DNA from 3 places in the Sphingomonas sp. HMP9 genome. Region 1 is predicted to be linked to each of the others. Evidence: riboswitches for the same ligand, from Rfam matches in the RefSeq annotation. Region 1 holds a riboswitch; each other region holds the start of a gene.
What was found. Region 1 has a riboswitch for cobalamin ahead of HMP09_RS04475 (DUF1636 domain-containing protein). Riboswitches for the same ligand answer to the same signal wherever they lie in the genome.

Region 1 (10,381 bases):
GCCGCGCCGCCGGTGTCGTCACGACCGTCGCGCTCGTCGCCGTAGCGACTGCGGTCGCGCTTTGTGCGACCGCAGTCGCGCGCCTCGTGTTCGGTCCGGTGGCGTGGATCGCGATCGGCGCGATGGCGGTGCCTGGCCTCGCGATCCGCAGCCTATACGATCATGTCGCACCGGTCGCGCGCGCGCTGGAAACCGGTGACCTCGAAACCGCGCGCGCGCGCGTCGCGATGATCGTTGGTCGGGACGTCGCAACGCTCGACGAAGCCGGCGTCGCGCGCGCCGCGATCGAAAGTCTGGCGGAAAGCGTTTGCGACGGCGTCGTTGCGCCGCTGTTCTGGCTGCTGGCCGCCGGACTGCCGGGTCTATGGGCGTATAAGGCGATCAACACTGCCGACAGCCTGATCGGGCACCGCGAGGAACGATGGCGCGCGTTCGGCTGGGCTGCCGCCCGCACCGACGATCTTGCCAACCTGATACCGGCGCGGGTGAGCGGCGTAGTGTTGTGTACAGCGGGGTGGCGCGTTGCAGGGTGGCGGACGATGCTGCGCGATGCGGGTAACCACGCCTCGCCCAACGCCGGCTGGCCCGAAGCGGCCATGGCGGGCCTGCTAGGCCTTCGTCTTGCCGGGCCGATCGCCTATGACGGGGTCAGCGTCGCCAAGCCCTATATTGGCGACGGCCGCGTGGACGCGACCGCAGCCGACCTCCGCGCCGCGCTCGGCATCTATCGCCGCGCCTGCGTGCTTTTGCTCGTCATTGCCGGGGGGATCGCATGGGCGCTCTGATGCTTCAGGGAACCGGGTCGGACGTCGGCAAATCGGTGTTGGTCGCGGGATTATGCCGCGCGTTCGCCAATCGCGGGCTGTCGGTCCGTCCTTTCAAGCCCCAGAACATGTCGAACAATGCCGCCGTCACGGCCGATGGCGGAGAGATCGGTCGTGCCCAGGCGACGCAGGCGATCGCGTGCCGCGTCGCGCCCAGCGTCGACATGAACCCGGTCCTGCTCAAGCCTCAGGGCGATCGCACGTCGCAGCTGATCGTCCGCGGCCAGGTGCGCGGCACGCTGGCCGCAGCGCGCTGGCGCGAGGGGCGCGAAGGGCTGCTGGTAAACGTGCTCGACAGCTTCGAACGGTTGTCGTCCGGCTGCGATCTCGTCGTCGTCGAAGGCGCAGGCAGCCCGGCGGAGATCAACCTGCGTGCCGGGGACATTGCCAACATGGGCTTCGCGCGCGCCGCGAGCGTGCCAGTGGTGCTGGTCGGCGATATCGACCGCGGTGGCGTGATCGCGGCGATCGTCGGCACGCGCGCGGTGATCGACCCGGCCGACGCGGCGATGATCCACGGCTTCCTGATCAACAAGTTTCGCGGCGACCCCGCGCTGTTCGACGACGGGTATCGCGCGATCGAAGCGCGGAGCGGGTGGCGGGGCTATGGCGTCGTGCCGTGGCTAGCCGATGCGGTGAGGCTGCCGAGCGAGGATGCGGTGATCCTCGAACGACCTGCCGCCAGTGCGCAGCGCCGGGTCACGATCGCCTGTCCGATCACGCCGCGGATCGCCAATTTTGATGACCTCGATCCGCTTCGGCTCGAACGCGGCGTCGCGGTGGTGATGGTACCGCCCGGCACCCCAATCCCGGACGTCGACATGATCGTGCTCGCGGGATCGAAGGCGACGATCCCGGATCTCGCCTTCGTGCGCGCGCAGGGATGGGACATCGACATCCATGCGCATCATCGTCGCGGCAAGCCCGTGCTCGGGCTTTGCGGCGGGTATCAGATGCTCGGTCGCAGTATCGCCGACCCGGACGGGATCGAGGGGCCGGCGAGCCGCGTCGAGGGGCTAGGGCTGCTCGATGTCGACACGGTTCTTACCGGCCACAAGACGCTGGAGCGAGTTCGCGGCCGGGCACGGGGCGCGTCTTTCGAGGGCTATGAGATGCACATGGGGGCGACCACCGGGCCAGCGACCGCCCGTCCGGTCGGGCACCGTGCCGATGGCAGTCCCGAGGGTGCGACGAGTGCGGACGGGCTGGTGTCGGGCAGCTATGTCCACGGTCTGCTCGCGCTTGCGGAGCAGCGCGCGGCGTGGCTGGCCCGGTTGGGTGTCGCGGGCAGCGGGCCCGATCATGCGGCCTCGATCGATGACGCGCTGGATGCGATCGCCGCGACGCTCGAGCGGCATGTCGACTTGGACGCGCTGCTAGCGCTAAGCGAGCGCGCGGGCCACCGCGAGCGCGACTAACAACCCGGTTTCGACGATCTCGATCCCGGCACCATGCGCGTCGCCAGTCACCCCACCGAGCGTCCGCCGCAACCATGCCGCGACGGCCACCGCTACGAGCGGAAGGGCAAGCAGCGCCGGTACTGCGACGGCAGCGAGCGCGAGTAGCAGGCCCCACCCGAGCAGGTCGCGAGGGCGGACCGCGCCGGCGACCGCTGCGCCGAGGCCACCGGGCCGGAGTGGCGGCAACAGCTTCGACCAGAGTAGCGGCCCCATCCTCGCGGCGAACGGTACGAGGATCAGGGGCCAGTGCGGTCCGATCGCATGCAACAGCACGAGCTTGGCGAGCATCTGCCCTACGATCGCGACGACGCCGAAGCTGCCGATATGCGGATCGGCCATGACCGCGAGCAGCCGCGTCCGATCGCCATGTGCCGCGCCGAGCCCGTCGGCGAGATCGGCGAGACCGTCGAGATGCAGCGCACCGGTGACCGCGATCCACACCAGTAGCGCGGCACAGGCGCCTGTCCACGGATCGACCAGCGCGCCCAGCCAGCCGGCGACTGCGACGATCGCGCCGATCGCCAGGCCGACGACGGGATAGAAACGGATCGCCGCGGCGAAATCCTCGGCGCCGCTATCGACGCGCGGCATCGGCAAGCGAGTGAGGAACCCGAACGCGACGATCAGCCGTCTCACGTCGCCAGCCCGACGATCTGCACGGTCCGCGTCGGGCCCGGCCAGATCCGTAGCGAGACAAGCGCAGCATAAGGGAGGTCGAATGCCCATATCTGCCGCCGATCGAACCCGCACAACGCCGCGAGTGCCGCGCGGATCGTGCCACCGTGCGTTACGACCAACGTCGATCTTGGCGGCACAGCGGCAAGGGCCTGCGCGACACGGGCCTGCAACGCGGACCAGCGCTCGCCGTCGGGGGGCGGCGCGGCGTCCGGATCGTCGTAGAAGGCGGCCAGTCGGGTTGGGTCGATTGCCGCCGGGGCCAGCCCGTCCCACGCGCCGAAATCCAGTTCCCGCCAACGTGGATCGGTCTCGACCGCAACGCCTCGCAGCTCGCCGATGGCCTGCGCACAGCCGCGCGCGCGGATCAGGTCGGATGCCTCGATCCGGTCGATCTCAAGCCCGCTGGCCCGCGCTAAACAGGCTGCGATCCCCGCCTCGGTCGCCGGATCGTCGGTTCGCCCGAGGAGCCGCCCCGCCACCGCCGGCGCACCGTGCCGCATCAGATACAGCATGTGCGCGCTCACGCCGCGGAAACGCCTGCCTCGGCGAAGGTCGCCATCTCGGCGTGCACCGCCAATGCGGCGCGGACAAGCAACGTCGCGGTCGCAGCGCCGCTACCCTCGCCCAGCCGCATCCCGAGCGACAGCAATGGAGCGAGGGCCATGTGCTCCAGCAGGCGCTGGTGTCCCGGCTCGGCCGAGACGTGTCCCGCCAGGCAATGCGCGAGGATGTCGGGGCACGCTGCCGCCAACGGCGCGACCGCTGCACAACAGATGAACCCGTCGAGCATCACCGGCACACCCGCCAACCGCGCGGCAAGCACCGCGCCCGCGATCGCCGCCAGCTCGCGTCCGCCGAGCCGCCGCAGGATCTCGAACGGCGTGCCCAGCCCGTCGCGGTGCAGCGCGAGCCCCTCGTCGACGACCGCGATCTTCCGCGCAATACCCTCGTCATCGACGCCAGTGCCCGGCCCGACCCAGTCGCGTGCCGACCCGCCGAAGCTCGCCAGACACAGCGCGGCGGCAGTGGTCGAGTTGCCGATTCCCATTTCGCCGAGGACGACCAGATCCGGCGCATCGGCGACTGCCGCCGCGCCCGCGTTGATCGCCGCGAGGCACTCGTCCTCCGACATCGCCGGGGCTTGCGTGAAGTCCGCCGTCGGCTGGTCGAGATCTAGCGAAACGATCTTGAGGTCGAGCCCCGCGGCGCGCGACAGTGCGTTGATCGCCGCGCCGCCCGCCTGAAAATTGGCGACCATCTGGGCTGTGACGGAGGCCGGAAACGCACTCACGCCGCGCGCGACGATGCCGTGATTGCCAGCGAACACCACAGCACTGCCGCGATCGAGCCGGGGCAGCGGGTTGCCCTGCCAGCCAGCCATGAACACCGCGATATCCTCCAGCCGCCCGAGCGACCCCGGCGGCTTCGTCAGATCCCCCTGCCGGGCGATCGCGGCGGACCGCGCCGCCGCGTCGGCCCGCGGCAATCCGCGCAACGCCGCCAGAAACGCGGCGGGTGTCGCAAACGCGGTCATTCGACCAGGAACCCCTCCGGCGGAGTCCGCGTGATGAAATGCCCTTTCACACCCTGCGGCCATTGCTTGAACGGCACCTGGCCGAATGCGCTCTCGCCGTAGAGCTTCGCGTAATCGAGGATCGCCCGCGCAGCATCCTCGGTAGCCTCGAACCGGCCGAGCACATAGCCGACCTTGGCAGGCGCGCGCAGGTGGATCGTGCAGAAATCCTGGCACGCGAACAGGCACGGCATCTCCTGCACCGCGACCCCGGCATATGCCGGATCGGTCGCCTGCACGGCCTTCAACGCGCTGACCAGCCGGGCGCCGCCGCGCACGCCGTCACCGTCGTCGCGCGCGTCGGCGGAATGGCGGCACGTGTTGCACGCGACCACCGCGACGCCGTCCTCGACCGGCTTCAGCATGTCCGTTCCCGGATGATCTCAAAACATATCACTATTGGCATAGGAACCCCTTCGGACAGTCGGTCCCGCACCACGCGAAGGGCAAAAGGCGCACGCCTCCAGCCTTTGCGCGACACGAAGCGATGTCGTCGCTCGGGGTGTTACCCGTCCGTTCGGCGCACCCTGGCCGGACGAAAGACGACCGCGACAGGCAGGTCTCCTGGCTCGCGGGTCAACGCCGTCCGCGCCGCCTTCTCGGGAGTATCCCAATGGCATGTGGCACGATGGCTCGCCGCGTACAGTTGCAGGGGCAGCCGGGTGTTTCCCGTTCCCATTTTCATTCCCCTCAGCGTTGCCGCCTCGGGAAAACCTGTCGCGGGTCGAGCGATACGCGGGCGGAAGAGGCGACGCAAGACACGGGCAGTATCCTTAGGACACGCGCCAGCATGTCCCACCCACCCCCGTCATCCTGACGAAAGTCAGGATCCAGGGTAACGAGCGCTACCCTCTTTGGCTCTGGATCCTGACTTTCGTCAGGATGACGGAGGACGGATGACGGACGTCGACGATCGCGGCGCGCCCCTAGAACTCCACCCCCAGCTGCGCCTTCACGCCCGACCGGAACGGATGCTTCACCTGCGTCATCTCGGTCACCAGGTCCGCCATCTCGATCAACGCATCCGGCGCGTTCCGCCCAGTCACCACGACATGCGTCATCTCGGGCTTGGCCGCCAACACCGCGAGAACCTCGTCGACGGGCAGATACTCATACCGCAACACGATGTTCAGCTCGTCCGCCACGACCATGGCATACGACGGATCCGCGATCATGCGCTTGACCTCGTCCCACGCCTCGCGCGCCACCGCGATGTCGCGCGCGCGATCCTGCGTATCCCAGGTGAACCCCTCGCCCATCGGCTTGAATTCGCACAGCACGGGAAACGCGTCGAAGACCGCCTTCTCGCCCGTCGCCATCGCGCCCTTGACGAACTGGACGACGCCGACTTTCCGGCCGTGCCCGATCATCCGCACCGCCATGCCGAAGGCGGCGGTCGACTTGCCCTTGCCCTTGCCCGTGTGGACGATGATCAGCCCCTTCTCGATCGTCTTGGTCGCGACGATCCGGTCATGGACCTCCTTGCGCTTGGCGCTCTTGGCATTCTGCTCGTCATCGGTCCGCATGATCATGTCCTCTCCCGCTCCCCGATGGCGGATCGCGCCGCGCGGCGCTAGAGCGTGCCTCATGCTCCGCATCACCGACCTCAAGCTGCCGCTCAACCACGCCGACGAGGCGCTCCCCGCCGCGATCCGCGACCGGCTGCGCGTGACGCCGCGCGACCTGATCCGCTACACGATCGCGCGGCGCGCGCACGACGCGCGCGACAAAATGGACATCCAACTCGTCTATTCGGTCGACGTCACGCTGAAGAACGAGGACACTGTCCTCACCCGCTTCCGCAAGGATCGCCACGTCCAGCGCACCCCCGACACCGGGTATCGCTTCGTCACCAAGGGCGGCCCGAGCTATACCGGCCCGCGCCCGGTGGTCGTTGGCGCAGGGCCCTGCGGCCTGTTCGCAGGACTCATCCTCGCGCAGATGGGGTTCCGCCCGATCATCCTCGACCGCGGCAAGGTCGTACGCGAGCGCACCAAGGACACATGGGGCCTCTGGCGCAAGAGCGTCCTCAACCCCGAATCCAACGTCCAGTTCGGCGAAGGCGGCGCCGGCACCTTCTCCGACGGCAAGTTGTGGAGCCAGATCAAGGACCCGCGCCATCTCGGCCGGAAGGTCCTGACCGAGTTCGTCAAGGCCGGCGCGCCCCCCGAAATCCTGACCGAAGCGCATCCGCATATCGGCACGTTCCGCCTCGTTACCATGGTCGAGAGCATGCGCGAGACGATCGAGGCGCTCGGCGGTGAATACCGCTTCTCGACCCGCGTCGACGGTCTCGACGTCGTCGAAGAGGGAGGCGTGCGCCAGCTTCGCGGCCTCCACCTGAGCACCGGCGACTATCTGGAGGCCAACCACGTCGTCTTCGCAGTCGGCCACAGCGCCCGCGACACGTTCGAGATGCTGCATGCCAAGGGCGTGCACGTCGAGGCCAAGCCGTTCTCGATCGGCGTCCGCATCGAGCATCCGCAGTCGTGGATCGACGAAGCGCGGTTCGGGCCTTGCGCCGGCCACCCCGATCTCGGTGCGGCGGCGTACAGCCTGTCGCACCACTGCAAGAACGGCCGCACCGTTTACAGCTTCTGCATGTGCCCGGGTGGCACCGTCGTCGCCGCGACCTCCGAGGAGGGGCGCGTCGCCACCAACGGCATGAGCCAATATTCGCGCAACGAACGCAACGCGAACTCCGGCATCGTCATCGGCATCGACCCCGAGCGCGACTATCCCGGCCACCCGCTCGCCGGGATCGAGTTGCAACGCCACTGGGAGTCGCGCGCCTATGTTGCGGGCGGGTCGAACTACAAGGCGCCTGCGCAACGGATCGGCGACCTGCTCGCGGGGCGCGCGTCGACCGCCCTCGGGTCGGTGGTCCCGTCGTACAAGCCGGGCGTGCATATGACCGATCTGTCGGAATGCCTGCCCGAGTTCGCGATCACGGCGTTGCGCGAGGCTCTGCCAGCATTCGGGCGCGAGATTCCCGGCTATGACCACCCCGACGCAGTGCTTACCGGCGTCGAAACACGGACGTCGTCGCCGGTGCGGATCACGCGCGGCGACGATTTCGTAAGCCTGAACACGGCGGGCCTGTTCCCGGCGGGTGAAGGTGCGGGTTATGCGGGGGGCATCCTGTCCGCCGCGGTCGACGGTATTAAGGTGGCGGAAGCGGTCGCGCTTAGCCTGACGGCGTAAGTCGGACGCTGCTTGTTCCCGCGCGTGGGCGAGGTCCACGAGCCACAAACGTTCGCGTTCGCACCCGGAGCTCCCGCCTTCGCAGACGGACGCGGAAGGCTGCGACACTAAGGTTTGGGCCTGATCATCATGACCACACTCACGGCACCTCCCCGGCGGAGGCCGGGGTCCAGTTGGGGTACAGAGGTGACTGCGCGAAGCGTCCGCTAACCTAGGCCTTCGCAACCGGGCCCCGGCCTCCGCGAGCGAAGCGCAGGAGTGTTACGCCGGTTACATTTGAAGGCTGCGACGTCGTTCGAGCCCCTCGACCTTGGCTCTGCCAACGCCCTTAAAACGAAGACCCGCCGCCCATACTTACTTCCGCCGCTGCGGCGCTGTCTCGATCAACCATGCGCGCGGCAACCCCGTCGGCTTTGCCCCCCCGTCGAGCCGTCGCGCACTGACCAAAGCGACCCGCTTCAGGATCATCTGGTCCTTGAACGCATCCATCCCGCCGCCCGTCGGCTTGGCGAGGATACGCTTCACCACATCCATTCCGGCGACGACATGCCCGAACGCCGCATAACCGGGATAGCCTGCGCGCGCGTCCATCGCTGGCGCCGGCCCGACCGTGATGAAGAAATTCCCGCCAGCCGACGCCGGCGTCATTCCCCGCGCCATCGATATCGTCGCGTCGAGATGCTTGATGCCGGTCATCGCAGTGGTCTCGAGCGGGAATGGCGGCAGGATCCGCCGCGCATCGGTGCGGATCCCCGCCTGGATGAAGCCGAGCTTCGGTGCCGACTTCTGGCGGCTTGCGCGGTAGAAGTCGGTCCCGTCGAACCGTCCGTCATCGACATACGCCAGGAAATTCGCGGTCGTCTTCGGCGCGTGGCGCGCGTCGAGCGCCAGCAGGATCGGCCCCTCCGACGTGACGATGCGGACGCGGACAAACCCCGGCTTCGGTCCCGGTTCGACGCGCTGTGCCGACCGTTTTACCGGGCTTGCCGATCCGGCGGTCGCCAAAGCCGCAACGGTCACGAAGCCTATCATCAAACGTCGCATTTCGATCACTCACGCCTTTACCGATCGTGGCCGGCTAGCCGTCCGTCTGCGGAGTGGCAAGCGCATGGGACGTGCGATGATTGGGCCGGACTGGCAATTGCTGACTCAACACGCTGCCGGTTTGGCAGCGTGTTGAGGCTCCCACCAGCCAGCGCCTCCCCGGCGGAGGCCGGGGTCCAGTTGGGAAACGCCGCTGATGGAGTTTTGTGCTATGTCACTCCGGTCGTGCCAACTGGGCCCCGGCCTCCGCCGGGGAGGCGATCTGGTTGAGTGGTGCGTCGCGACATCTTCCATGGGCGATAAATCTGCTCACGACGTTCACTATAGCCGCATCTCTGCAACTGAAGCATCTTCGCGCATCCTCAAACATAGCGCGGTATCGGCCCGACCTGCGGCGTCTGGTCCGGAAGCTCCACCATCGTCTCGTCGACGAAGCACCAGCCCCAGCCCTCCGGCGGGTCGTAGCCCTCGATGATCGGATGCTGCGTCGCGTGGAAGTGCGCGGTCGCGTGGCGGTGCGGGGAGTCGTCGCAGCAGCCGACATGGCCGCACGCGCGACACAGCCGCAGATGCACCCATTCGCTGCCCATCCGGAGGCACGCCTCGCAGCCCTTCGCGCCCGGCGTTACGCGGCGAATCGTTTCCCTATGCGTGCATCCGTCGGTCATCCCGCGCGCCTTTCTGCCATGTCGGCCAATATCGTGTGAATCTGTGCGACCACCGCCGCGCCTTCGCCGACCGCTGCCGCGACGCGCTTGGTCGAGCCCGCGCGCACGTCGCCGATCGCGAACACGCCGGTGCGGCTCGTCTGCAACGACAGCGCGGCGCCGCCGGTGACGATGAACCCCTTGTCGTCCGTATCGACGCAGCCCTTGAGCCAGCCTGCATTGGGGTCCGCACCGATGAACAGGAACAGGTGTCGCATCGCGCACCGCGTCTCCGCGCCGTCGCTGCGTTGGCGGAAGATTGCTGCGGTCAGCCCGGTCGCGCGCTCCCCCTCCAACCCGACGATCTCGGTGCCGACGCGGATCGTCACGTTGGGCAGCGCGGCGATCCGGTCGATCAGGTATTTCGACATTGTCGCGGCCAGCGGCCGGCGCACGATCAGGTGCAGATGCTTCACGCGCGGCGCGAGGAACGCCACCGCCTGCCCCGCCGAGTTGCCACCGCCGACGAGCGCGACCTCTTCGCCCTCGCACAGCCGCGCTTCGATCGGCGACGCCCAATAGGACACGCCGGCGCCCTCGAACGCCGCCAGGTCGGGGATGTCCGGCCGCCGATAGCGCGCGCCCGACGCCACGATTACCGTCCGCGACCGGACCCGCCGATCACCTGGCAATTCGAGCGCGAGCGGATCGCCCGCCGGCCGATCCTCGTCGCAATCGAGATGCGCGACGGTCAGCGGGATCGCGATCTCCGCCCCGAACTTCAGCGCCTGGTTGAACGCGCGGCCCGCCAGCGCCTGCCCCGATATGCCGGTCGGGAAGCCCAGGTAATTCTCGATCCGCGCCGACGCCCCGGCCTGCCCGCCGATCGCGCGCTCGTCGAGCACGATCACCGACAATCCTTCCGACGCGGCATACACCGCCGCCGCCAAC
Region 2 (10,381 bases), 170 kb from region 1:
CGTTCCGCCTGCTCGCCGACCCCACCGGCTTTGCGCAGCGCATGGTCGCGCGGTACGGGCCGGTCTATCGCAATACAGCGCTTGGCGGGACCAGCATCATGCTGCTCGGGCCCGACGCGAACGAGCTGATCCTGTTCGATCGCGACAAGACTTTCTCGTCCGAGCAGGGATGGGGCCCGCTCCTCAACCTGCTGTTCCCGCGCGGCCTGATGCTGATGGATTTCGAACAGCACCGCGCCGACCGGAAAACGCTGTCGGTGGCGTTCAAGCCCGAGCCGATGCGGCACTACACGACCGAACTCGACACGGGAATCGCGGCCGCGATCGGCGGCTGGGCTGGCCAGACGGTGCGCTTCTACGACGTCGTGAAGAAACTCACGCTCGATCTCGCCGCGACCAGCTTCCTCGGCGTGCCGCTCGGTGCGGAGGCGGACCGGATCAACCAGGCATTCGTCGACGAGGTGCAGGCGAGCGTCTCGCCGATCCGCAAACCCTGGCCCGGCACGCAGATGCGCAAGGGCGTGAAGGCGCGCGCCTAGAGCTATGCCGGAATTTGGGTGACGAGGCGATCAGGCGGCGCGGGTTGATTGGCCGTCGACGACTTCGGTGCCGTCACGGAATGTGACACCAGCGACGACTTTGGGCAACTGGTTCTCGCCCTTCAGCCGGCGCCATTTCCTGGACGCGGCGATGACGAGTTTGAAGACCATGAGGCGTGCCGTCTTTGGTGACAGCGCGCCCTTGGTACGCACCGTCCTGTGGCGCACGGTCGCGAACACGCTCTCGATCGGGTTCGACGTCCGCAGATGGTCCCAGTGCTCGGCGGGGAAGTCGAAGAAGGTGAGCAGCCTCTCGCGATCCTTGGTCAGGCATTCGACGGCCTTGGTGTATTTCGCGCTATATTTCTCGACAAAGACGGCGATCGCCTTCTCCGCCGCTGCGCGCTCAGGCGCGCTATATATCTCGCGCAGGTCAGCTTTTATTGCAGGCTGCACCGACTTGGGCACCTTGTTCAGTACGTTGGCGATCTTGTGCACCCAGCAGCGCTGGTGGCGCGTGCTGGGCCAGACTTCGTCGAGCGCTTTCCAGAAGCCGAGTGCGCCATCGCCCACCGCGATCTCGGGTGCGATTGCGAGGCCGCGCCGTTTCACCTCGACGAGCAGCTCGCGCCAGCTCTGAGCGCTTTCACGGACGCCCACCTGGAAGCCGACCAGTTCCTTCCTGCCCTCAGGCGTGGCGCCGATCAGCACCAGCATGCACTCGGAATGATCCTCCATCCGCGCCTGCAGGTAGACGCCGTCCGCCCACACATACACGTAGCGGCGGGCCGATAGGTCGCGCGCCTGCCAGTGCTCGTATTCGACCTGCCATTCAGCGGTGAGCCGACCGACCACCGCCGGCGAAAGGTTGGGCGCGTCCTTGCCAAGGAGCGCCGTGAGCGCCTCCTGAAAATCGCCGGTCGAAACCCCGCGCAGATACAGCACCGGCAGCAGCGCATCCAGGCTCTTGGTCCGCCGTGCCCAGCGCGGCAGGATTGCCGACGAGAAGCGCACACGCTCCCCTTCCTCGGCCCCCCCGCGATCACGGATCTTCACGCGCGACACCGGCACCGGGCCAATCCCGGTCTGGACCTGACGCTCTGGCCCGTGCCCGTGGCGCACCAGGCGCGACCGTCCATCGGGTAGTCGCAGGTCGTCTCGCGCCGCCAGGAACGCCTCGGCCTCCAGTTCCACCGCCTGCGCAAGCAGCCGGCGAGCTCCGGCACGCAGCACCTCGGTCAACGGATCGTCGACATCATCGGGCTGGCGAAATTGAACGACGTTGGTAGTATCGGTCATGGCGTATCGCTCTCCTTGAGAGGTTCCGGCAGGCTCATCACCCGCCTCGATACGCCGCCTTCAATCCTCCACCGTCACCCATTTTCCAACATAGCTCGCGCGCCTACCTCGTCGACTTTTTCGAGCGCGAGATCCCCGCGCGACGTAGCGGCGATGGACAGGATTTCTTCTCGCAATTCTGCCGTGCGACCGATGACGACGGCGCACCGCTGACCGCGCTGGCGATCGCCGACCACATGAACTTCCTGATGATGGCCGCGCACGACACGATCACCTCGTCCGCGACCAGCCTCGTCATGCTGCTCGCGCGCAACCCGGACTGGCAGGAGCGGTTGCGTGGCGAGGTCGCGGCGCTGGATACGGCGCTGCCGCTGACCGAGCAGCTCGATCGCCTCGTCCTCACCGAATATGCGTTCAAGGAATCGCTGCGGATGATGCCGCCGGTCCCGTCGATCCCGCGGCGGGCGCTGAAGCCGTTCCGCTTCGGCGGGTTCGACATTCCGGCGGGGACCAGCGTCGGCGTCGGCATCACCTATACGCATCACATGGCGGAATATTGGCCTGATCCCGAGCGGTTCGATCCGCTGCGCTTCACACCCGAGGCGTCGAAGGGCCGCCACCGGTTCGCGTGGGTGCCGTTCGGCGGCGGCGCGCATATGTGCATCGGGCTGCACTTCGCGACGATGCAGATGCGACTGCTCATCGCGCATCTGCTGACGCGCTACCGGATCGAGGCGGCGCCGGGCAGCGGTGATGCGTGGCAGGTGTTCCCGATCCCACGCCCGAAGGACGGTCTGCCGGTGACGTTCGTTCCGCTTGCTTCGCCGTAACAATTCGTCATCTTCGCAGCCGACCAACTGGGCGGGGCAAGATATGACGATGCGCTACATGATGCTGGCCGGTGTGGCGCTGCTCGCGACGGCCGCGGTGGCGCAGGTCCAGCCACCGCGCGTTGCGAAGAAGCCGTTCCAGGTGACGTCGCCCAACGGCGCGCGCGAGGACGATTATTACTGGCTGCGCGACGACACGCGCAAGAACCCGCAGATGCTCGCCTATCTCGCCGCGGAGAACGCCTATGCCGATGCGCAGCTCGCGTCGCTGAAACCGCTCGAGGCCAAGCTCTACGAAGACACCGTCGCGCATATCAAGCAGGACGACAGCTCGGTCCCCTATGCCAAGAACGGCTATTATTACGGCTCCCGGTTCCAGACGGGCGCGGATTATCCGATCCTAGAGCGCCGCAAGGGCAGCCGCACCGCGCCGCCCGAAATGCTGTTCGACCAGCCGGCAATGGCCAAGGGCCACAGCTTCTTCGCGCTGAGCGATTGGGCGGTGAGCCCCGACAACCGCCGCGTCGCCTGGGCCGAGGATACGGTGGGGCGCCGCCAATATGTGCTGAAGGTGAAGGATCTCGCGACCGGCGCGCTCCTCGCCGACACCCTCTCGAACATCGAGCCCAACGTCGTCTGGGCGGACGACAACAAGACGATCCTGTACGTCGAGAAGGACCCGGTGACGCTGCGCGGCTACCGCGTGAAGGCGCATGTCCTCGGCACCCCGGTCGCGAGCGACCGGCTGCTATATGAGGAGAAAGACGACAGCTTCTCGATCGACGTCTCGCGTACGTCGGACGACAGGTTCGTGTGCATCGGCGTGAGCAGCACGGTCAGCGACGAGCAGCGTTGCGCTCCCGCCGCTACGCCAACGAATTTCACGATCGTCGCGCCGCGGGCGCGAGAGTTCCGCTACAGGTCGGATCATCTCGGCAAACGCTGGATTATCCGCACCAACAAGGATGCCGAGAACTACAAGCTCGTCACCGTCGCCGACGCCGATCTTGGCAAAGGAAGGCCTGCTTGGCATGACCTGACCGTTGCCAGCGACAGGGTCTTCATCGAGAGCTTCAAGCCGTTCGATGGGTTCGTCGCAATCGACCAGCGCGAGGGTGGCAATCGCATGATCCGCGTGCTGAGCGACGCGGGCAAGTCGACCCCCGTCACCGCCGACGAACCCGCCTATCGCATGTCGCTCGACGTCAACGAGGAAACCGCGACGCCGTGGGTTCGGTACACCTATGGCTCGCTCGTGACCCCGACGACGACCTACGAGGTCAACGCGCAGACCGGCGAGCGGCGCGTGCTGAAGGTCGCACCGGTGCCGGGCTATGATCCCGCGAAGTACGTAACCGAACGCGTCTGGGCACCCGCTCGCGACGGTACGCGGATCCCGGTCTCGCTGGTCTATGCCAAGGGTGTGAAGCGCGACGGCACCGCGCCGCTCTTCCAATACGCCTATGGCAGCTACGGCATTTCGAGCGATCCGGCGGTCGATCCGGGCCGGATCGGCCTGCTCGATCGCAGCGTCGTCTACGCGATCGCGCACATCCGCGGCGGGCAGGAGATGGGGCGCGGCTGGTATGACGACGGGCATCTGCTCAACAAGAAGAACAGCTTCACCGACTTCATCGATGTCACCCGCTATCTCGTCGCGCAGAAATATGCCGCCAAGAACCGTGTGGCCGCGATGGGCGGCAGCGCGGGCGGACTGCTGATGGGCGGCGTCGCGAACATGGCGCCGGCGGACTACAAGCTGATCATCGCACAGGTGCCGTTCGTCGATGTCGTTACGACGATGCTCGACGCGTCGATCCCGCTGACGACGTTCGAGTACGACGAATGGGGCAACCCCGCGCAGAAGGCGTCGTACGATTACATACTGAGCTATTCGCCCTACGACAACGTCGCTGCGAAGGCGTATCCGGCGCTCTATGTCGGCACCGGGCTGTGGGACAGCCAGGTGCAATATTACGAGCCGACCAAATGGGTGGCGAAGCTGCGCGAACTGAAGACCGACACGAACCCGCTGCTGTTCCGGGTCAACATGGAGGCTGGGCATGGCGGAAAGTCGGGCCGCTTCGAACGCTATCGCCAGAATGCCGAATGGCAGGCGTTCATGCTGCAACAACTTGGCCTGACGAAATAGCACGCCCGTTGGCACGCGATCGAAAGCAGGGTACCGATCGCGCGGGACGCGGCTTCGAGCCGTTTCCCGTGATCGCGTCGGTGCCCGGAAGGGCTTGATTGGGAATGCGGTGCGGACGGTTCGCCGTCCTATGCCGCGGCTGTCCCTGCAACTGTAAGCGGCGAGCGAAGCGCACGAGCCCTTTTCGCGAGGGCAGCCACTGGGCCGAAGAGCCTGGGAAGGCGTGGGTGCCGAGCGTTGACCCGCGAGCCAGGAGACCTGCCGGCGTCTGGTCGCTCTTGTCCCGGTCCAGGGGGTGGCCGAGGCACGGTGAACGCCGTCTGAGCGACGACCTTGTGGCGGGGGCCGCATCGGCGTCGTGCGTCGGTCGCTCATGGCGTCCGGTCGTCGCACGGCCCGGCCGTTCGCGGCAGGCCCCGGTCCTCGTCGGACGCCGGGGAGTTCTGCATGACGACTGTCACGATCGAGAAACCGGCGACGCTCGATAAACCCAGGCGACTGTCGACGCGCAAACGCATCGGCTGGATGTTCGCAGCCCTTGTCGTGGCCAACATCGCCGCCTGGGGCTGGGCGTTCTCACTTTTTAATGCGCAGCCGCTGATGCTCGGCACCGCGTTGCTCGCTTGGGGGCTGGGTTTGCGCCACGCAGTCGATGCGGATCACATCGCCGCGATCGACAACGTGACGCGCAAGCTGATGCAGGACGGCCAGCGCCCGATCGCGGTCGGCTTCTGGTTCGCGATCGGCCATTCGGGGATCGTGCTGATCGCCGCGGTCGCGATCGCGCTCACCGCCAGCGCGCTGGCGCAGTTCGAGGCGTTCAAGCAAGTCGGCGGCGTGGTCGCCACCGTCATTTCGGCGGTGTTCCTGTTCACGATCGCGGCGATGAACCTCGTCATCCTGCGCTCCGTGTGGCGGACGTTCGGCCATGTCCGCGGCGGCGGCGTCTATGTCGAGGAAGACCTCGATCTGCTGCTCGGCAACCGCGGGCTGCTCGCGCGCCTGTTCCGGCCGATGTTCCGGCTCGTCACGCGCAGCTGGCATATGGCCCCGCTCGGGTTCCTGTTCGGGCTAGGCTTCGACACCGCAACCGAGGTCGCGATCCTCGGCCTGTCCGCGAGCCAGGCGGCGGACGGTCTGTCGATCGGCACCATCCTCGTGCTCCCGATTCTCTTCGCGACGGGCATGGCACTGGTCGACACGGCGGACGGCGTCGTCATGCTCGGCGCGTATGAATGGGCGTTCGTGAAGCCGATCCGCAAGCTCTACTACAACATCACGATCACGCTGATCTCGGCGATCGTCGCGATCGCGATCGGCGGGATCGAGACGCTGGCACTGCTGGGCGCGAAGCTTGGCTTGACCGGCGGCACCTGGGACGTGGCGACCGCGCTCGGCGAGAACTTCAACGGCCTTGGCTTTGCGATCATCGGCCTGTTCGTGCTGTGCTGGGTGCTGAGCTTCGCGATCTACCGCTGGAAACGCTTCGACGAGATCGAGGTCGTGCACGGATGACGAGTGCACCCCGTCATCATGGGCTTGACCCAGGATCCAGAGCCACAGGCGACAGCGTCCGTCAATCTGGATCCTGACTTTCATCAGGATGAGGGGACCGAGCGAGTTGGCACGCCAAAGATATTCCTCTAACCCACCCTCGAGGCTCGGTTTCACCGAACCTCGACAGATCGCGCCGGTGCCCTTCGGGGCTTGAATGGGAATGCGGTGCGGGAGGTATCCTCCCAATGCCGCGGCTGTCCCTGCAACTGTAAGCGGTGAGCGAGACGCACAAGCCCTTCGCGAGGGGGCAGCCACTGGGTGCAAACCTGGGAAGGCGTATGTCGAGCTTTGACCCGTGAGCCAGGAGACCTGCCAGCGCAACGGTCGCTCTTGCCTTGATCCAGGGGATGGTCGCGGCACGGTACTCCGTCTGAGCGACGAACGCGTGCGGCCGAAAGGTCGTGCGTGCCCGCGTATGCTCGAAGGAGAACAACAATGTCGGACCGTTCGCCAACCCTGGCAAAAGTCCCCGTCACCATCGTTACCGGCTTCCTGGGCGCCGGCAAGACCACGCTGATCAGCCACCTGATCCGCAACGCGAACGGTCGCCGTCTCGCGGTCGTCGTCAACGAATTCGGAACGCTCGGCATCGACGGCGACATTCTCAAGGGCTGCGCAATCCCCGATTGCCCGGCCGAGAACGTGGTCGAGCTGGCGAACGGCTGTATCTGCTGCACGGTAGCTGACGACTTCATTCCGACCGTCGAGACTCTGCTCGCGCTCGACCCGCGCCCCGATCACATCCTGATCGAAACGTCCGGCCTCGCGCTCCCCAAGCCGCTGCTGAAAGCGTTCGATTGGCCGGCGATCCGCTCGCGCATCACCGTCGACGGCGTCATCGCGCTTGCCGATGCGGAGGCGGTCGCCGCCGGACGGTTCGCGCCCGACGTCGCCGCGCTCGATGCGCAGCGCGCCGCCGATCCGAGCGTCGATCACGAGACGCCTCTGTCCGAAGTGTTCGAGGACCAGCTCGCGTGCGCCGATCTCGTCCTGCTCACTAAGGTCGATCTCGCCGGTCCCGAGGGCGTCGCCAAGGCGCGCGCGGTCATCGCCGCCGAGTCCGCCCGCCCGCTCCCGGTGATCGACCTGACCGACGGCATCATCGACCCGCGCGTGATCCTGGGCCTGAACGCCGCCGCCGAGGACGACATCGCCAGTCGCCCATCACATCACGACGGCGAAGACGATCACGAGCATGACGATTTCGACAGCGTCGTCGTCGCGCTCGGCGAGATCGCCCATCCTGCCGAACTTGCCGCCAGGATCGAAGCGCTCGCCCGCAGCGCCGACATCCTGCGCGTGAAGGGATACGCCGCGGTCGCCGGCAAGCCGATGCGCCTGCTCGTCCAGGCGGTCGGCGCGCGGGTCCGGACGCAGTATGACCGCCCGTGGCGCGCCGACGAACCCCGCCGCACGCAGCTGGTGATCATCGCCGAGCATGACCGCATCGACGAGGCCCGAATTAAGGCCGCGCTGGACGCCTGAGGCCCGCGATGCACGTCGTCTTCCGCGAGACCCACGGGCTGGAGGAAAGCGCGGTCCCACAGGACCTCGCCCAATCTGCCGCAGACCTCGTCGTCCTATCCTTTTCCGACGGCGACCTCGGCGCATTCGCTGCAGGCTGGAGACGTGCGGCCGCGGCCGGAGGCCGGTTGCCCTCGCTGCGCCTGGCAAACCTGACCGCGCTTCAGCACCCGCTCTCGGTCGACACCTATGTCGAGCAGACGCTGGCCGGTGCGAAGGGCATCCTGATCCGACTGATCGGCGGGCGCTCCTATTGGAGCTACGGCCTGCAACAGGTCGAGACTCTCGCGCGCGAGAAGGGCATTGCGCTTGCAGTCCTTGCCGCCGATGGTCGGATCGACGCGCGCCTCGATGCCGCCTCGACGATCTTGCTTTCGACGCTCCGCCGGCTGGCGCACCTCTGCGACACAGGTGGCGCGGTTGCGGCGCAAGCGGCCCTCGCGCAGTTCGCGCTGGCTGCCGGTTGCTATGCCGGCCCCGTGACCGGCGTCCGCGCGATCGCCGACGTCGGCGGCTGGCAACCGCATGACGGCGTGACCTGTCCCGCCGCGTTCGCGCTCAACGCGGACCGCCCCCGCATCCTGATCGTCTTCTACCGCTCCTACCTCACCGCCGCCGACCTGCACCCGATCGAAGCTCTTCACGCCGAACTGACCGCGCGGGGCTTCGACGCCATCGGCCTGTTCGCGCCGTCTTTGAAAGCGCCCGACGCAGCCGGCTGGCTGACCCGCTGGGTTGAAACCCTGGAGCCCGCCGCGATCGTCAATGCCACCGCCTTTTCGGCACGCGGCGCCACCGACACCACACCCCTCGACGGCGCCGACGTGCCCGTGTTCCAGATCGCGCTCGCCACCTCCGACCGCGCCGCCTGGGCGGGCGCGACGCGCGGCTTGTCGCCCGCTGATCTCGCCATGCACGTCGTCCTGCCAGAGGTGGACGGCCGCCTGTTCGCCGGCGTCGCTAGCTTCAAGGAAGCCGCAACGCGGGACGGCGACCTGGAATACACCCGCCGCGAACACCGCGCCGACGCTGCACGCGTTACCGCCATCGCCGCGCGCATCGAATCCTGGATCAAGCTCGCCAGCAAACCCGTCGCCGACCACCGGATCGTGCTCGTCCTCTCGACCTACCCCGGCAAGGCGTACCAGATGGCGCACGCCGTCGGCCTCGACGCGCTCGCCTCGACGCACGCCATTCTCGCCGACCTTGCCGAAGCCGGCTACGCGATCACTCCCGAAGTCAGCGACCTAGCTACGTCCCGCATCCACTGGCCGCTCGCCGAGTATCAGGCGGCGCTTGCGCACCTCCCCGAAGCGCTGCGGAACGACCTCCGGCAAAGCTGGGGCGTCCCCACCGAAGACTTCACCTTCACCGCGGTCGATCGCGGCGGAGCACTAATCGCGCTGCAACCCGAACGCGGCCGTAGCGAGCACCGCGCGGACGAGTATCACGATCTGTCGCGATGCCCGTGCCACGCCTATGTCGCTTTCTATCTCTGGCTTCGCGTGCGCGGCACCGATGCGCTCGTCCATGTCGGTGCGCACGGCACGCTCGAATGGTTGCCCGGCAAGTCGGTCGCGCTGTCCGACGCCTGCTGGCCCGAAGCGCTCACGGCGGCGATTCCCGTCATCTACCCGTTCATCGTCAACGACCCCGGCGAAGCCGCCCAAGCCAAGCGCCGGATCGGCGCGGTCACGCTCGGTCACGTCCCGCCACCGCTCGAACGCAGCCGTACCGGCGCTGGCCTCGGCCGCCTTGAAGCGCTGCTCGACGAATTCTCCAACGCCGACGGCCTCGACCCGGCGCGCCGCGATCGCCTGCAACGCGACATCCGCGAAGAAGCCACCGCCACGGGCCTCGCCGCCACGCTGGGGCTTGTTCACGCGCAGTCCCAAGCCGAAGCGATCACGCGTATCGATACCTTCGTGTGTGACGTGAAGGAGAGCCAGTACGGCGACGGCCTCCACATCTACGGCCGCGGCGAGCACGGCGCTGCCGAACGTACGGGATTGCTGACGGCCCTCCAAGGCAAACGCGTCGCACCCGGCCCCTCCGGTTCCCCGTGGCGGGGCCGCGCCGACGTTCTTCCAACCGGCCGCAATCTCTACACCACTGACCCTCGCGCGGTGCCGTCGCGCGCTGCGCATACCCAGGGTGTGAAGCTCGCCGACGAACTGATCCGTCGCCACCTGCAGGATCATGGCGACTATCCCCGCAATCTGGTCGTCGACCTCTGGGCCTCCGCGACGATGCGCACGGCGGGCGAGGAATTCGCGATGGCGCTTCACCTGCTGGGCGCAGAGCCGGTGTGGGACATTCAGTCCGACCGCGTGACGGGTATCGAAATCCTGCCGCTGGCCAATTTTGACCGCCCCCGCATCGACGTCACTTTGCGTGTATCCGGTCTGTTTCGCGACGCCTTCCCGACGCTTTGCACGATGTTCGGCCAAGCGGTCCGGGCGCTCGGCGCCCGCGACGAA
Region 3 (10,381 bases), 920 kb from region 1:
CAGTGGTAGAGCACTGTGTTGACATCGCAGGGGTCGCAAGTTCAATCCTTGCCACGCCCACCATAGAAAACCCCGCTAGTCCCATGGACTAGCGGGGTTTTTATTTGCCTGGAGCGCAAACGGGGTCCCCGAAGGGACCCTCGTCTCAGGCGGGTATCTGGTGAACCGTGGCGGTGTTTCGCTTCTGATGCCGTTCTCCTGATGCGGAAGCTTCGACAGCCCGTGATAGACCTGCAACCGGGCGCGCATCACCGACCCAAGCGGACGATGCGCCACAAGACCGTGCGCCGGGCGGAACGTCATCACATTGTCGCAATAGTCTACACGGCCGGCGCTCTAGGTTCGGCGAGCGGATGACTGAACGGGTATCCGAAAAAGTCCGGCTTGGGGCTTTCGGTACCGACCGCGTGCAGCCCCTTGTTGACGTTCCGCGCGAAGCTGGAGACGGCGCTCTTGAAGCCCACCGGCAAGGGCACCGACGCACCGATTTGCTTGACCTTACGTCAGTTCGCCGGTCACGCCCGCCGAACTCTTTGCATAGCTAACGCGGACCGCATGGTCCGCGCGCTTCTCGACGGTTTCGGTCTAGTGCGACCTGTATGACCCCACAGATCGGCTTCTCGCGCCTCACTTTACCGGTGCGAACGAGAACAGCTCGGTTTTCAGCGATGCGGGTGCGCCGGGCTTGAACCAGTTGGTGTCCTGGATGTGGCTGGCGGTGACGTAGATGCGGCCGTCCGCGCCTTCCGAGAAGGTGTCGGGCCAGCGCAGGCGGGCGTCGGTCAGCACCGGCTCGACATGATCGCCGACCAGCCGGGTGATGCCGTTGGTCACCGGCGACGTCAGGTAGAGCGTGCCTGCCTTGCTCATCCACAGGCCGTCGGCGACGTGCGTCTGCGCCACCGTCTTCACGCCGGCCGCACGCGTCGCCTCGCTGACGCCTTCGCGCAGCAGGGCGGTGTCGATCGAGTAGAGCGTCTTGCCGGTAAGCGCCTGGTAATAGAGCGTCTTGCCGTCGTTGGAGATCGCGACGCCGTCCGCGGCAAAGGCGGGCTGGCGACCATCGGGACGAACCAGCGGCTTGCCGTCGGTCATCACCTTCACGGTCTTGTCGATCTGCGTCGAGCCATGGCCGTCGAGCGCGCGCAGGCCCTTGCCGGTTTCGAGGTCGAGGACGATGATCGCGCCGCGGCTCCCGGAATCGGTGATGTAGCCGGTTTTGCCGTCGGGCGAGAAGCGGATGTCGTTGAGGTAGGTGCCCTGCAACGCGACGTCGAGCGGCACCTTGATGACCTTGGTCACGCGGTTGGTGGCGAGGTCGACCTTAACCAGCTTGGGTGCGCCTTCGAGGATCTTTTCGTTGCCGGGCGCACCGGGATCGAGCACCCAGAGGTTGCCGTGGCCGTCGGGGACGATCGACTGCACGCAGACGAAATAGTCGCCGACCGGCATTTCGTTCGACTTCGCGTTGCGCCAGCTGTTCCACTTGGCGTCCGGATAGGCCTTGAGCGAGCCGTCCTTCATCACTTCGGCGACGGAGATCGGCGCGTCGTCGGTCCAGCGCGGGAAGTTGACGAAGCGGCGGCCATCGGCGGTGACCGCGACGCCGGTCGCCTGGTGATCGAACTGCGCGACCTGGGTAAGCGGACGGCCGCTGGTCTGGCCTGCGGTCTGCGCGCTGGCGACCCCGATCGCCGCGGCGGCAACGACGGCGATCGCGGCAGCGCCGGCGAGGAAGGGCTTGGTCTTGGACATGGTCAGGCTCCGGTCAATGGTGTCGGACAGGTCGGCAGGATTGCCGGTGAAAAGCTGGATGAGATGGCGCGCGACCGCATCGGGGGCTTCGCGCTGGATGAAATGGCCGACGCCGTTGAGCGTGACGACCGCGAACGGGCCGGTGAACTTGGCCGGCACCGCCGTGCTCGCCGATGGCGGGTTCACGCCGTCGACCGCGCCCTGGAAATACATCGTCGGCAGCGCGAGCGTCTTGGTCGCCTTGACCTTGTCCTCGAGCCACTGGCTGCGCGGATCGGGTTCTGCTTCGTTCCAGCGCGCCCGGTAGCTGTGCAGCGTGACGTCGACCCAGTCGGGGTTCTCGAAGGACCGTGCGACACGGGCGAAGGTCGCCTCGTCAAACCAGCCGGAGGGCGACCAGTTGCGCCAGTGGATGTGCGCGAAACCCTTGTGGTCGTCGCGCACCGCCTGTGCCCCGCGCGCGGTCGCCATGAACCAGTGATACCATTGGCGCTGCGCCTGCTCGAACGGCGGCGTCGGCATGCCGCCGAGACGCGGCGGGGTCGCGAGCATCGCCATCCGCTCGACGCGGTCGGGCCAGCCGACCGCGAGCGCTTCCGCGGTGTTCGAGCCCCAGTCGTGCCCGGCGATCATGAATGTCTCGATCCCGAGCCCGTCCATCAGCGCGATCATGTCCATTGCCAGGATCGCGCTGTTCCCGGAGCGTGGCGCATCGCGCACGAACCGCGTGTCGCCAAACCCGCGCAAGGTCGGGACGATGGTCCGCAACCCGGCCGCGTTGAGCGCGGGAACGACATCGTCCCAGGTCGATGCGTCGTCCGGCCAGCCGTGAATCAGCAGCACCGGCCGGCCATCGCGCGGTCGGGTATCGGCATAGGCGAGTTCGAGATCGTCGGTCGTCTGGATCGGCATGATGGTCCTTGTCGGATCGGGGTCGGATCGGGGTCGGATCGGGGTCGGATCGGGGGTCGGGCTCGCGGTGGCGGCACGCGGGGCAGGGCCGCCGCGGAGGGTCATGGTATCGAAACAGTCTCGCAAGGCTGCTGTTCCGGCGGCTAAGCCAATGATTCGCAAAGATGATCGGCCGACCCGACGGGGTGGGCCAAATTGCGATCCCCGCGTTGTGGGCGGCAGAACTTCCGGGGCGAAACCATGGATCCAGGTATGGCGCAGTCACGACGAGCGGCCGGCGCGGTCGCAGGCGGGCTCGTGGCCGGGCTGCGCATCATTGCGCTCTTGGTGGCGGGCGATCGCAGGAGCGGCGAGCTGTCCGATCGGGAAACACAGCGTGAACCACGCCGTATTCGGGCTGGTCACGACGCTGGGTGCGAAGCTCGCGATCCGGCGCTGAAAGGAAGTGTCGTCAAGACGTGACGGCGTGCCTGTGCGACACACCGTCACGCCGGACGTTCAGCCCGCCGCGTCGACCTGCGTCAGGTAGGCGGCATATCCGTTGGCTTCCATGTCGGCGCGCGGGACGAACCGCAGCGACGCGGAGTTGATGCAGTAGCGCAGGCCCCCCTTGTCCTGCGGGCCATCTTCGAACACGTGGCCGAGATGGCTGTCGGCGCCTGCCGAACGGATCTCGGTGCGGACCATGCCGTGGCTGCGATCGTGCAGTTCGGCGACGTGCTCGGGCATGATCGGCTTGGTGAAGCTCGGCCAGCCGCAATGCGAATCGAACTTGTCCGCGGACGCGAACAGCGGCTCGCCCGAGACGATGTCGACGTAGAGACCGGGCTCGCGCGTGTTGAGATATTCGCCCGTGCCCGGCCGCTCGGTGCCGCTCTGCTGCGTGACGTGGAACTGCTCGGGGGTGAGATTGGCGATCGCTTCGTCGGTCTTCTTGTAGTCGGTCATGCTGATCCTCTCGCGCTCAGGAGAGCGCCGGTTGGCCGTTCGAGGCGGACAGGCCGCCGTCTACCGGCAGGTTGACCCCGATTATATAGTGCGCGTTTGCGCTAGCCAAAAACGCGATGGCGCCGGCGATGTCCTCGGGCGGCTGGCGGCGACCCTTGCGAGGCTGTCCGCGTCCTTGTCGCCGAGCACCAGCGTCGCGCCTTTTGCGGCAAAGCGACGTGCGGCCCGTTCGCCGATGCCCGATGCGGCACCGGTTATCACTATGACCTTACCATCAAATCTCGTCGATCCATGTCCTCAAACTTTGGGAGATACCGCGATGAACGACCGGCACACGTACCGGTTTCCAAGCAAAACCAAGGAGATCGCCGGCGGGCTGGCATGGCGGACCCTGGCTGGCCCCGCGCGCGTTGATGCGTTCGAACCTGCTTTCCCGGAGATCATCATGCTCGCATCCTTCCTGATGGGCCTTGTTGGTGGCCAGCGCGCGATGACGCCGCTCGCCACGGTCGCCATCGCAGCGGCGCGCAACGAATTGCCCGCCGACAATGGTGCGCCCAAGCTGTTGTCGCATCCCCTCGTCGCGGCGGGTGCGCTGGCGCTCGCGATCGGCGAGATGGCAGGCGACAAGCAGAAGACCGCGCCCGACCGGATCGTCGCGATCGGGCTGGCCGCGCGCTTCATCACGTCGGCGATCGCGGGCGCGTCGCTTGTCCCGCGGCGGCAACGGTGGATCGGTGCCGCGGTCGGCGGACTGACCGCGGTGGCGGCATCCTATCCCGGCTGGCGCGCGCGGATGGCGGCGATGGCGCAATACGGCCAGACGCCGACGGGGTTCGTCGAGGATGCCGCGGTCCTTGCGGGGGCGGCGGCGATCGCGCGCAACGCGGGGTCTCTCCGCGCGGCCTGACGTCGGAGGCGTATTCCGGGCGGGCGGAAAAGCTGCCATGCGCCGGCGATGATCCGTATCTCGCTCACTACGCTCGCCTTCGTGCTGCTTTCGTCCGGCCGTGCGGTCGCGCAAATGACCGTTGCGCCTGCCGGTCAACCGGCTGACATCGTCGTCACCGGGCGCGGGCTTGCGAACGCGCCCGGCGATCGTGCGTACGACATCGTCACGATCGACCGCGACCGGATCCAGGCGAATGCGAGCAACCGGCTGGAAAGCGTGCTGGCCGATGTCGCTGGGCTGCAGCAATTCCGCCGGTCGGATTCGCGCAGTGCCAATCCGACCAGCCAGGGAATTTCGCTGCGGGGCATCGGCGGCAACGCGTCCAGTCGCGCGCTACTGGTGTTCGACGGCGTACCGCAGGCGGATCCGTTCGGCGGCTGGGTTGCGTTTCCGGCCTATGCGACGGGGCGTCTCGGGCGCATCCGCGTCACGCGCGGTGGCGGAAGCGGGTACCAGGGGCCGGGGGCGCTGGCCGGGACGGTCGAGCTTGAGAGTGCGACGCCGGACCGGGCAACGCCGCTCCAGGGCAGCGTTGCGTATGGCAGCCGGGATTCAGTCGATGCGCAGGGGTCGGCAGCCCTGGTGCGCGAGTCGGGGTTTGCGACCGTGTCGGGCGCGTATGCCCGTGGCGACGGCTTTACGCCGACAGTCGAAGAAAGCCGAGGGATCGTCGATCGCGCTGCGCCGTACGAGCAGGCGTCGGGGGCGTTGCGGACCGTGATCGGGATCGGTGCGAAGACCGAAGTGCAGATGAATGCGAGCGCGTTCACCGATCGGCGCGACCGGGGGAGCGACTTTACCGATAATACAAGCGAGGGCGCGGATGCGAGCGTCCGGCTGATCGGGCGCGGGCGCTGGGGCTATTCGGCGCTGGCGTATCTGCAGACGCGGGCGTTCGCGAGCAGCTTCAACAGCATCAATGCGCCGCGGACGACCGCGATCCAGTCGCTGAACCAGTATAATACGCCGGCGACCGGGATGGGCGGGCGCATCGAGATCGCTCCGCCGCTGGGGGAGAATATCACGCTCAGGCTGGGTGCGGATGTTCGCGATGTCCGCGGCAAGACGCAGGAGCTCTATACGTTCGTGTCCGCGGTGCCGACGCGGCGGCGCGAGGCTGGCGGTAGTACGACGACGACCGGTATGTTCGCGGATGGGAGCCTGGTGGCGGGCGACTTTACGGTCAGCCTTGGCGGGCGGGTCGACTGGTGGTCGATCGATGGCGGCTATCTGACCGAACGGCCGCTGGCGGGCGGGGCGGCATTGACCAACCTGCGCTATGCGGATCGCGACGGCAGCGAGACGACGGGGCGGGCGGGCGTGGCGTACCAGCCGGTCGAGGCGATCACGCTGCGCGCGGCTGGGTATCGCGGATGGCGGTTGCCGACGCTCAACGAGCTGTATCGGCCGTTCCGTGTCGGCAATGATGCGACCGCGGCCAATGCACTGCTGTCGCCGGAACGGCTGACGGGGGTCGAGGGTGGTGTCACGCTGGCACCGGCGCCGGGGATGAGCATCGCCGCGACCTATTTCTACAACCGGCTGAAGGATGCCGTGGCGAACGTCACGACGACCAGTCCATCGCAGGTGCTGCCGGGGGTGACCACCTACCGTGTCCGCCAGAATCTCGACGCGATCCGCGCGCAGGGGTTCGAGCTGGATGCGGCGTATCGGCCCGGTCCGATCGGTGTGCAGGCGTCATGGTCGCATACGAGTTCGACGGTCGAGGGTTCGGGGATCACCGCCGCGTTGGACGGCTTGCGACCGGCGCAGACGCCGCGCGACCAGGTGTCGGGGACGGTCGACTGGCGGCGCGAGGCGGCGGCGGTGTCGCTGACGGTGCGGCATATCGGGCGACAGTATGACGACGACCAGAACACGCGGGTGCTCGCTCCGGCGACGACGCTGGATGCGTATGCGGCGTTACCGATCACGCGCTCGCTGGTCGCTGAACTGCGCGGGGAGAATCTGTTCGACGAGCGCGTCGAGGCAGGGATCAGCGGCGCGACCATCGTCGAGCGCGCGACCCCGCGGACGATCTGGGTGGGGCTGCGGTACGGGCTCCGGTAAGATTCATTTCGCCCCGCCAAGGAAACGAAGATAGCGTGTTTCCCCCGCGAAGGCGGGGACCCAGTCTGGGCTCCCGCCTTCGCGGGAGAGCAAGGAAGGGAACGCGTCGTCCTGACCAACACGCCACCACCCCGGCGAAGGCCGGGGCCCAGTTGGCAAGGTCGCAGTAACGAGGGGCAGCGCTCCCTTAGCGACGTTTCCCAACTGGGCCCCGGCCTGCGCCGGGGTGGTGCTATGGATGGTCAGCCTGCTTACCCCAGCGCCCCCTTGCGGGTCGATGCTCCTTATCCCCCGCGTTGACCCGTGCCTGGCGCGCGACTAATGCCGCCCTCGTGAAGGGTTCCCGGCGACGGGATCAAAAGGGAAGTCGGTGCGCGGAGATCCGCAAGACCGGCGCTGTACCCGCAACTGTGACCGGATAGCGGCCACCCCGAATATGCCACTGGGTTTCGACCTGGGAAGGCGGGGTGGACGCGGCGACCCGGAAGCCAGGAGACCTGCCTCTCACGGTCGATCCACTGCGCGGGCGGGTGTCCGGCGCGGACGAGTGCTCCGGCATAGCCGGGTTTCCTCGAGCGAGAGACGTCTGGCCGCGCTGCGAATGGTCGCAGGCGGTTCTGGTTAGGACGTGCCTGATGACGAAGTTCTTCCTTCTCCTGGGCGCCGCGATGATCGTGGCACCGGCGAATGCCCAGACGATCCCCGATAGCGATGCCTCCGACATCGTCGTCACCGCGACCCGCGCGGCGCAACCGCTGAGCGAGATCGGCCAAGCCGTGACCGTGATCGACCGCGCCGAGATCGAGCGCCGGCAAACCACCGTGGTGTCCGACCTGCTCGCGACCACGCCCGGCGTCACCGTCACGCGCAACGGCACGGTCGGTGCGCTGACCAGCGTCCGCATCCGCGGCGCCGAGGCGGACCAGACGCTCGTCGTGATCGACGGCGTGCGCGTCAACGATCCGTCGTCGACCGGCGGCGGCTTCAACTTCGGCAACCTCCTGTCGAGCTCGGTCGAGCGGATCGAGGTGTTGCGCGGGCCGAACTCGGTGCCGTGGGGCAGCCAGGCGATCGGCGGCGTCGTCAACATCATCACCGCCGCGCCGACCGAAGGCGTCCAGGCGCGCGCCAACGCCGAATATGGCTATGCCGACGGCGTGTTCGCCAGCGCCGGCGTCTCGGGCAAGTCGGGGCCGGTGTCGGGATCGCTGACCGGCGGATATCTGCGCACCGACGGCATCTCGTCGGCGGCCAGCGGCACCGAGCGCGACGGCTATCGTCAATATGGCGCGACCGGGCGGCTCGGCGTCGAGTTCGCGCCGGGCATCGGCCTCGACCTGCGCGGCTATTTCGCGGACAGCCGTGTCGACATCGACGATGGTTTCGACCCGGAGACGTACGTGGTGGCGGACAGCCCCGCATATGGCACGACGCAGGAGGTGTACGGCTATGCCGGGCTGCATGCGAACCTGGCCGACGGCCGGTTCAACAATCGCGTGGCGTTCACGATCGCCGACATCAACCGCGACAACTTCTCCAACCCCGGCGGCGACATATCGTTCATCGGTCGCGGCCGCAGCGAGCGCTATGAGTACCAAGGCGACTTCCGCCCGATCGACCGGGTGCGCGTGGTCGCAGGCGTCGAGCGCGAGAACAGCCGTTTCAACGACGGCACTACCTTCGCGGATACCGGCATCACCAGTGTGTACGGCCAGCTGATCGTCAAGCCGCTCGACATTCTCACCGTCACCGGCGGCATCCGCAACGACGATCACGACGATTTTGGCAGCCACACGACGGTCGGCGCGAACGCTGCACTTGCCCTCAACGCTGGCACCACTTTCCGCGCCAGCTACGGCGAGGGCTTCAAGGCACCGACCTTGTACCAGCTCTTCTCCGACTACGGGAATTCCTTCCTCGCTCCGGAGACCGCGCGCAACTTCGACGTCGGCGTCGAACAGGCGTTTCTCGGTAACCGGGCACGCGTCGGCGTCACCTATTTCAATCGCCGCACGCGCAACCAGATCGACTTTCGCGATTGCAGCCCGGCCGAGCTGGCGACGCGCGACTCGATCTGCGCCAACCGTCCGTTCGGCGTCTACGACAATGTTGCGCGGGCCGAAGCGGAGGGCGTCGAGTTTACGCTCGCGTTGCGCCCGGTCGACGCGCTGACGCTGACGGCAAACTACAGCTATATCGACACCGAGAACCGTTCGATCGGCGACAATTTCGGCAATGATCTCGCGCGGCGCCCCAAGCAGACCGCGAGCGTCGATGCCGATTACCGGTTCGGGTTCGGCCTGTCCGTCGGCGGCACCGTGACGATGGTCGGTGACAGCTTCGACGACGCCGGCAATACCACGCGGCTCGACGGCTATGCGCTCGCCGGGGTTCGTGCGGAGCTGCCGATCGGCGAGCGGTTCGCGGTCTATGGCCGTGTCGATAACCTGACCGACGCGCGATACGAGACGATCGCCGGCTACGGCAATTACGGCCGCGCGGCCTATGGCGGCGTGCGGTTGCGCCTGAAGTGAGCCGGGCGGCGATCCTCCTCGCGCTCCTGCTCGGAGGCTGTGCCAGGCCCCCGAGTCTGGCGGCGAGCGGGGGCGGGGGGATCGTCTCGACCAATCCGTGCGTGGATGCGGTGCTGATCCGCATCCTGCCGCCCGCGCGGATCGCCGCGATCAGCCATTATTCGCAAGACCCGTCCGCGACCTCGATCCCTATCGCCGTCGCCCACCGGTTTCGCGGGATCGCCGGGACCGCGGAGGAGGTGATCGCGCTCCATCCCGATCTGGTCATCGCCAGCACCTATACGCCGCCCGCGACGCAAGCGGCTTACGCGCGGGCCGGGCTGAAGACGCTGCTGGTCGGCATCCCCGACTCGATTGCGGAAAGCCAGGCGCAGGTCACGCAGATCGCCGAGGCCGCGGGAGCGCCGATGGGTGGCGCACGGATCAACGCCGAGATCGACCGCGCGGTGGCACGCTGGAGCCGCAAGGACAGCGCTTCGCCAAGCGCGTTGCTCTATATCAGCGGCGATCTCGCGACCGGGGGAAGCACGTTGCTGAACGACATGATGACGCGCGTCGGCTTCCGCAACGCGGCCGCGACCTACGGCCTGACGCATACCGGCACGCTGTCCGCCGAGACGATCGTGACGCAGCCGCCCGCCGTCGTGATCGCCTCCGAACGCGCCGGCCGCGGCACCGCGTTGCGCCACCGTTTGTTGCCGCGCACGCCGCAAGCCGTCTTCTCGCGCGTGCTGATCAATTGCGGCGGGCCGACGATCCCGCCTGCTCTCGAACGCCTCGCCGCGATCCGGGCGGGGCTGTGATGCGACATGCACGCCACTTAGGCGTAGGCGGGGGTCCAATTGGAATGGCCAAAATAATTGCGCGCTGCCCACTGTCGCAAGTGTTCCCCAATTGGGCCCCGGCCTCCGCCGGGGTGGTGGCGTTCGGCATGCTTCGGGACGCATTATGATGACCCGCTTGCTCAAACTCATCGCGCTTGGCCTGCTTGTAGTCCTCCTGTTCGGGCTGTCGCTCGGCTGTGGGAAAGTCTGGGTGCCGGCCTCCGCCTGGTTCTCCAGCGATCCGCGCTGGTGGATCATCCTCGAACTGCGCCTGCCCCGCGCGGTACTCGGGCTCGCGCTCGGCGCGACGCTCGGGCTGTCGGGGGCGGTGCTGCAAGGGTATCTCCGCAACCCGCTCGCCGACCCCGCGGTCGTCGGCGTGTCGT

Region 2: linked by a shared signal. The riboswitch ahead of HMP09_RS03715 (HoxN/HupN/NixA family nickel/cobalt transporter) and the one ahead of HMP09_RS04475 (DUF1636 domain-containing protein) in region 1 are both predicted to bind cobalamin.
Region 3: linked by a shared signal. The riboswitch ahead of HMP09_RS08580 (TonB-dependent receptor plug domain-containing protein) and the one ahead of HMP09_RS04475 (DUF1636 domain-containing protein) in region 1 are both predicted to bind cobalamin.

What each region holds. Positions count from the first base shown of each region.
Region 1 covers NZ_AP022673.1:1,025,211-1,035,591, forward strand. The annotation lists gene cbiB (adenosylcobinamide-phosphate synthase CbiB) at 1-785, shown strand, start outside; gene HMP09_RS04455 (cobyric acid synthase) at 773-2,242, shown strand; gene cobS (adenosylcobinamide-GDP ribazoletransferase) at 2,207-2,920, opposite strand; gene HMP09_RS04465 (histidine phosphatase family protein) at 2,917-3,486, opposite strand; gene cobT (nicotinate-nucleotide--dimethylbenzimidazole phosphoribosyltransferase) at 3,483-4,496, opposite strand; gene HMP09_RS04475 (DUF1636 domain-containing protein) at 4,493-4,900, opposite strand; cobalamin riboswitch at 5,073-5,268, opposite strand; gene cobO (cob(I)yrinic acid a,c-diamide adenosyltransferase) at 5,462-6,067, opposite strand; gene HMP09_RS04485 (NAD(P)/FAD-dependent oxidoreductase) at 6,123-7,739, shown strand; gene HMP09_RS04490 (peptidylprolyl isomerase) at 8,094-8,771, opposite strand; gene HMP09_RS04495 (UBP-type zinc finger domain-containing protein) at 9,146-9,451, opposite strand; gene HMP09_RS04500 (FAD-dependent oxidoreductase) at 9,448-10,381, opposite strand, start outside.
Region 2 covers NZ_AP022673.1:852,250-862,630, reverse strand. The annotation lists partial or broken gene HMP09_RS03735 (cytochrome P450) at 1-536, shown strand, start outside; gene HMP09_RS03730 (IS256 family transposase) at 570-1,838, opposite strand; partial or broken gene HMP09_RS03725 (cytochrome P450) at 1,934-2,668, shown strand; gene HMP09_RS03720 (S9 family peptidase) at 2,712-4,820, shown strand; cobalamin riboswitch at 4,882-5,100, shown strand; gene HMP09_RS03715 (HoxN/HupN/NixA family nickel/cobalt transporter) at 5,268-6,335, shown strand; cobalamin riboswitch at 6,495-6,708, shown strand; gene cobW (cobalamin biosynthesis protein CobW) at 6,813-7,862, shown strand; gene cobN (cobaltochelatase subunit CobN) at 7,871-10,381, shown strand, end outside.
Region 3 covers NZ_AP022673.1:1,941,831-1,952,211, reverse strand. The annotation lists tRNA gene HMP09_RS08615 (tRNA-Val) at 1-63, shown strand, start outside; gene HMP09_RS08610 (L-dopachrome tautomerase-related protein) at 628-2,667, opposite strand; gene HMP09_RS08605 (hypothetical protein) at 2,929-3,072, opposite strand; gene msrB (peptide-methionine (R)-S-oxide reductase MsrB) at 3,166-3,615, opposite strand; partial or broken gene HMP09_RS18390 (SDR family oxidoreductase) at 3,632-3,769, opposite strand; partial or broken gene HMP09_RS18660 (hypothetical protein) at 3,811-3,876, opposite strand; gene HMP09_RS08590 (DUF4126 domain-containing protein) at 3,935-4,525, shown strand; gene HMP09_RS08585 (TonB-dependent receptor) at 4,574-6,637, shown strand; cobalamin riboswitch at 6,958-7,156, shown strand; gene HMP09_RS08580 (TonB-dependent receptor plug domain-containing protein) at 7,273-9,171, shown strand; gene HMP09_RS08575 (ABC transporter substrate-binding protein) at 9,168-9,974, shown strand; gene HMP09_RS08570 (FecCD family ABC transporter permease) at 10,123-10,381, shown strand, end outside.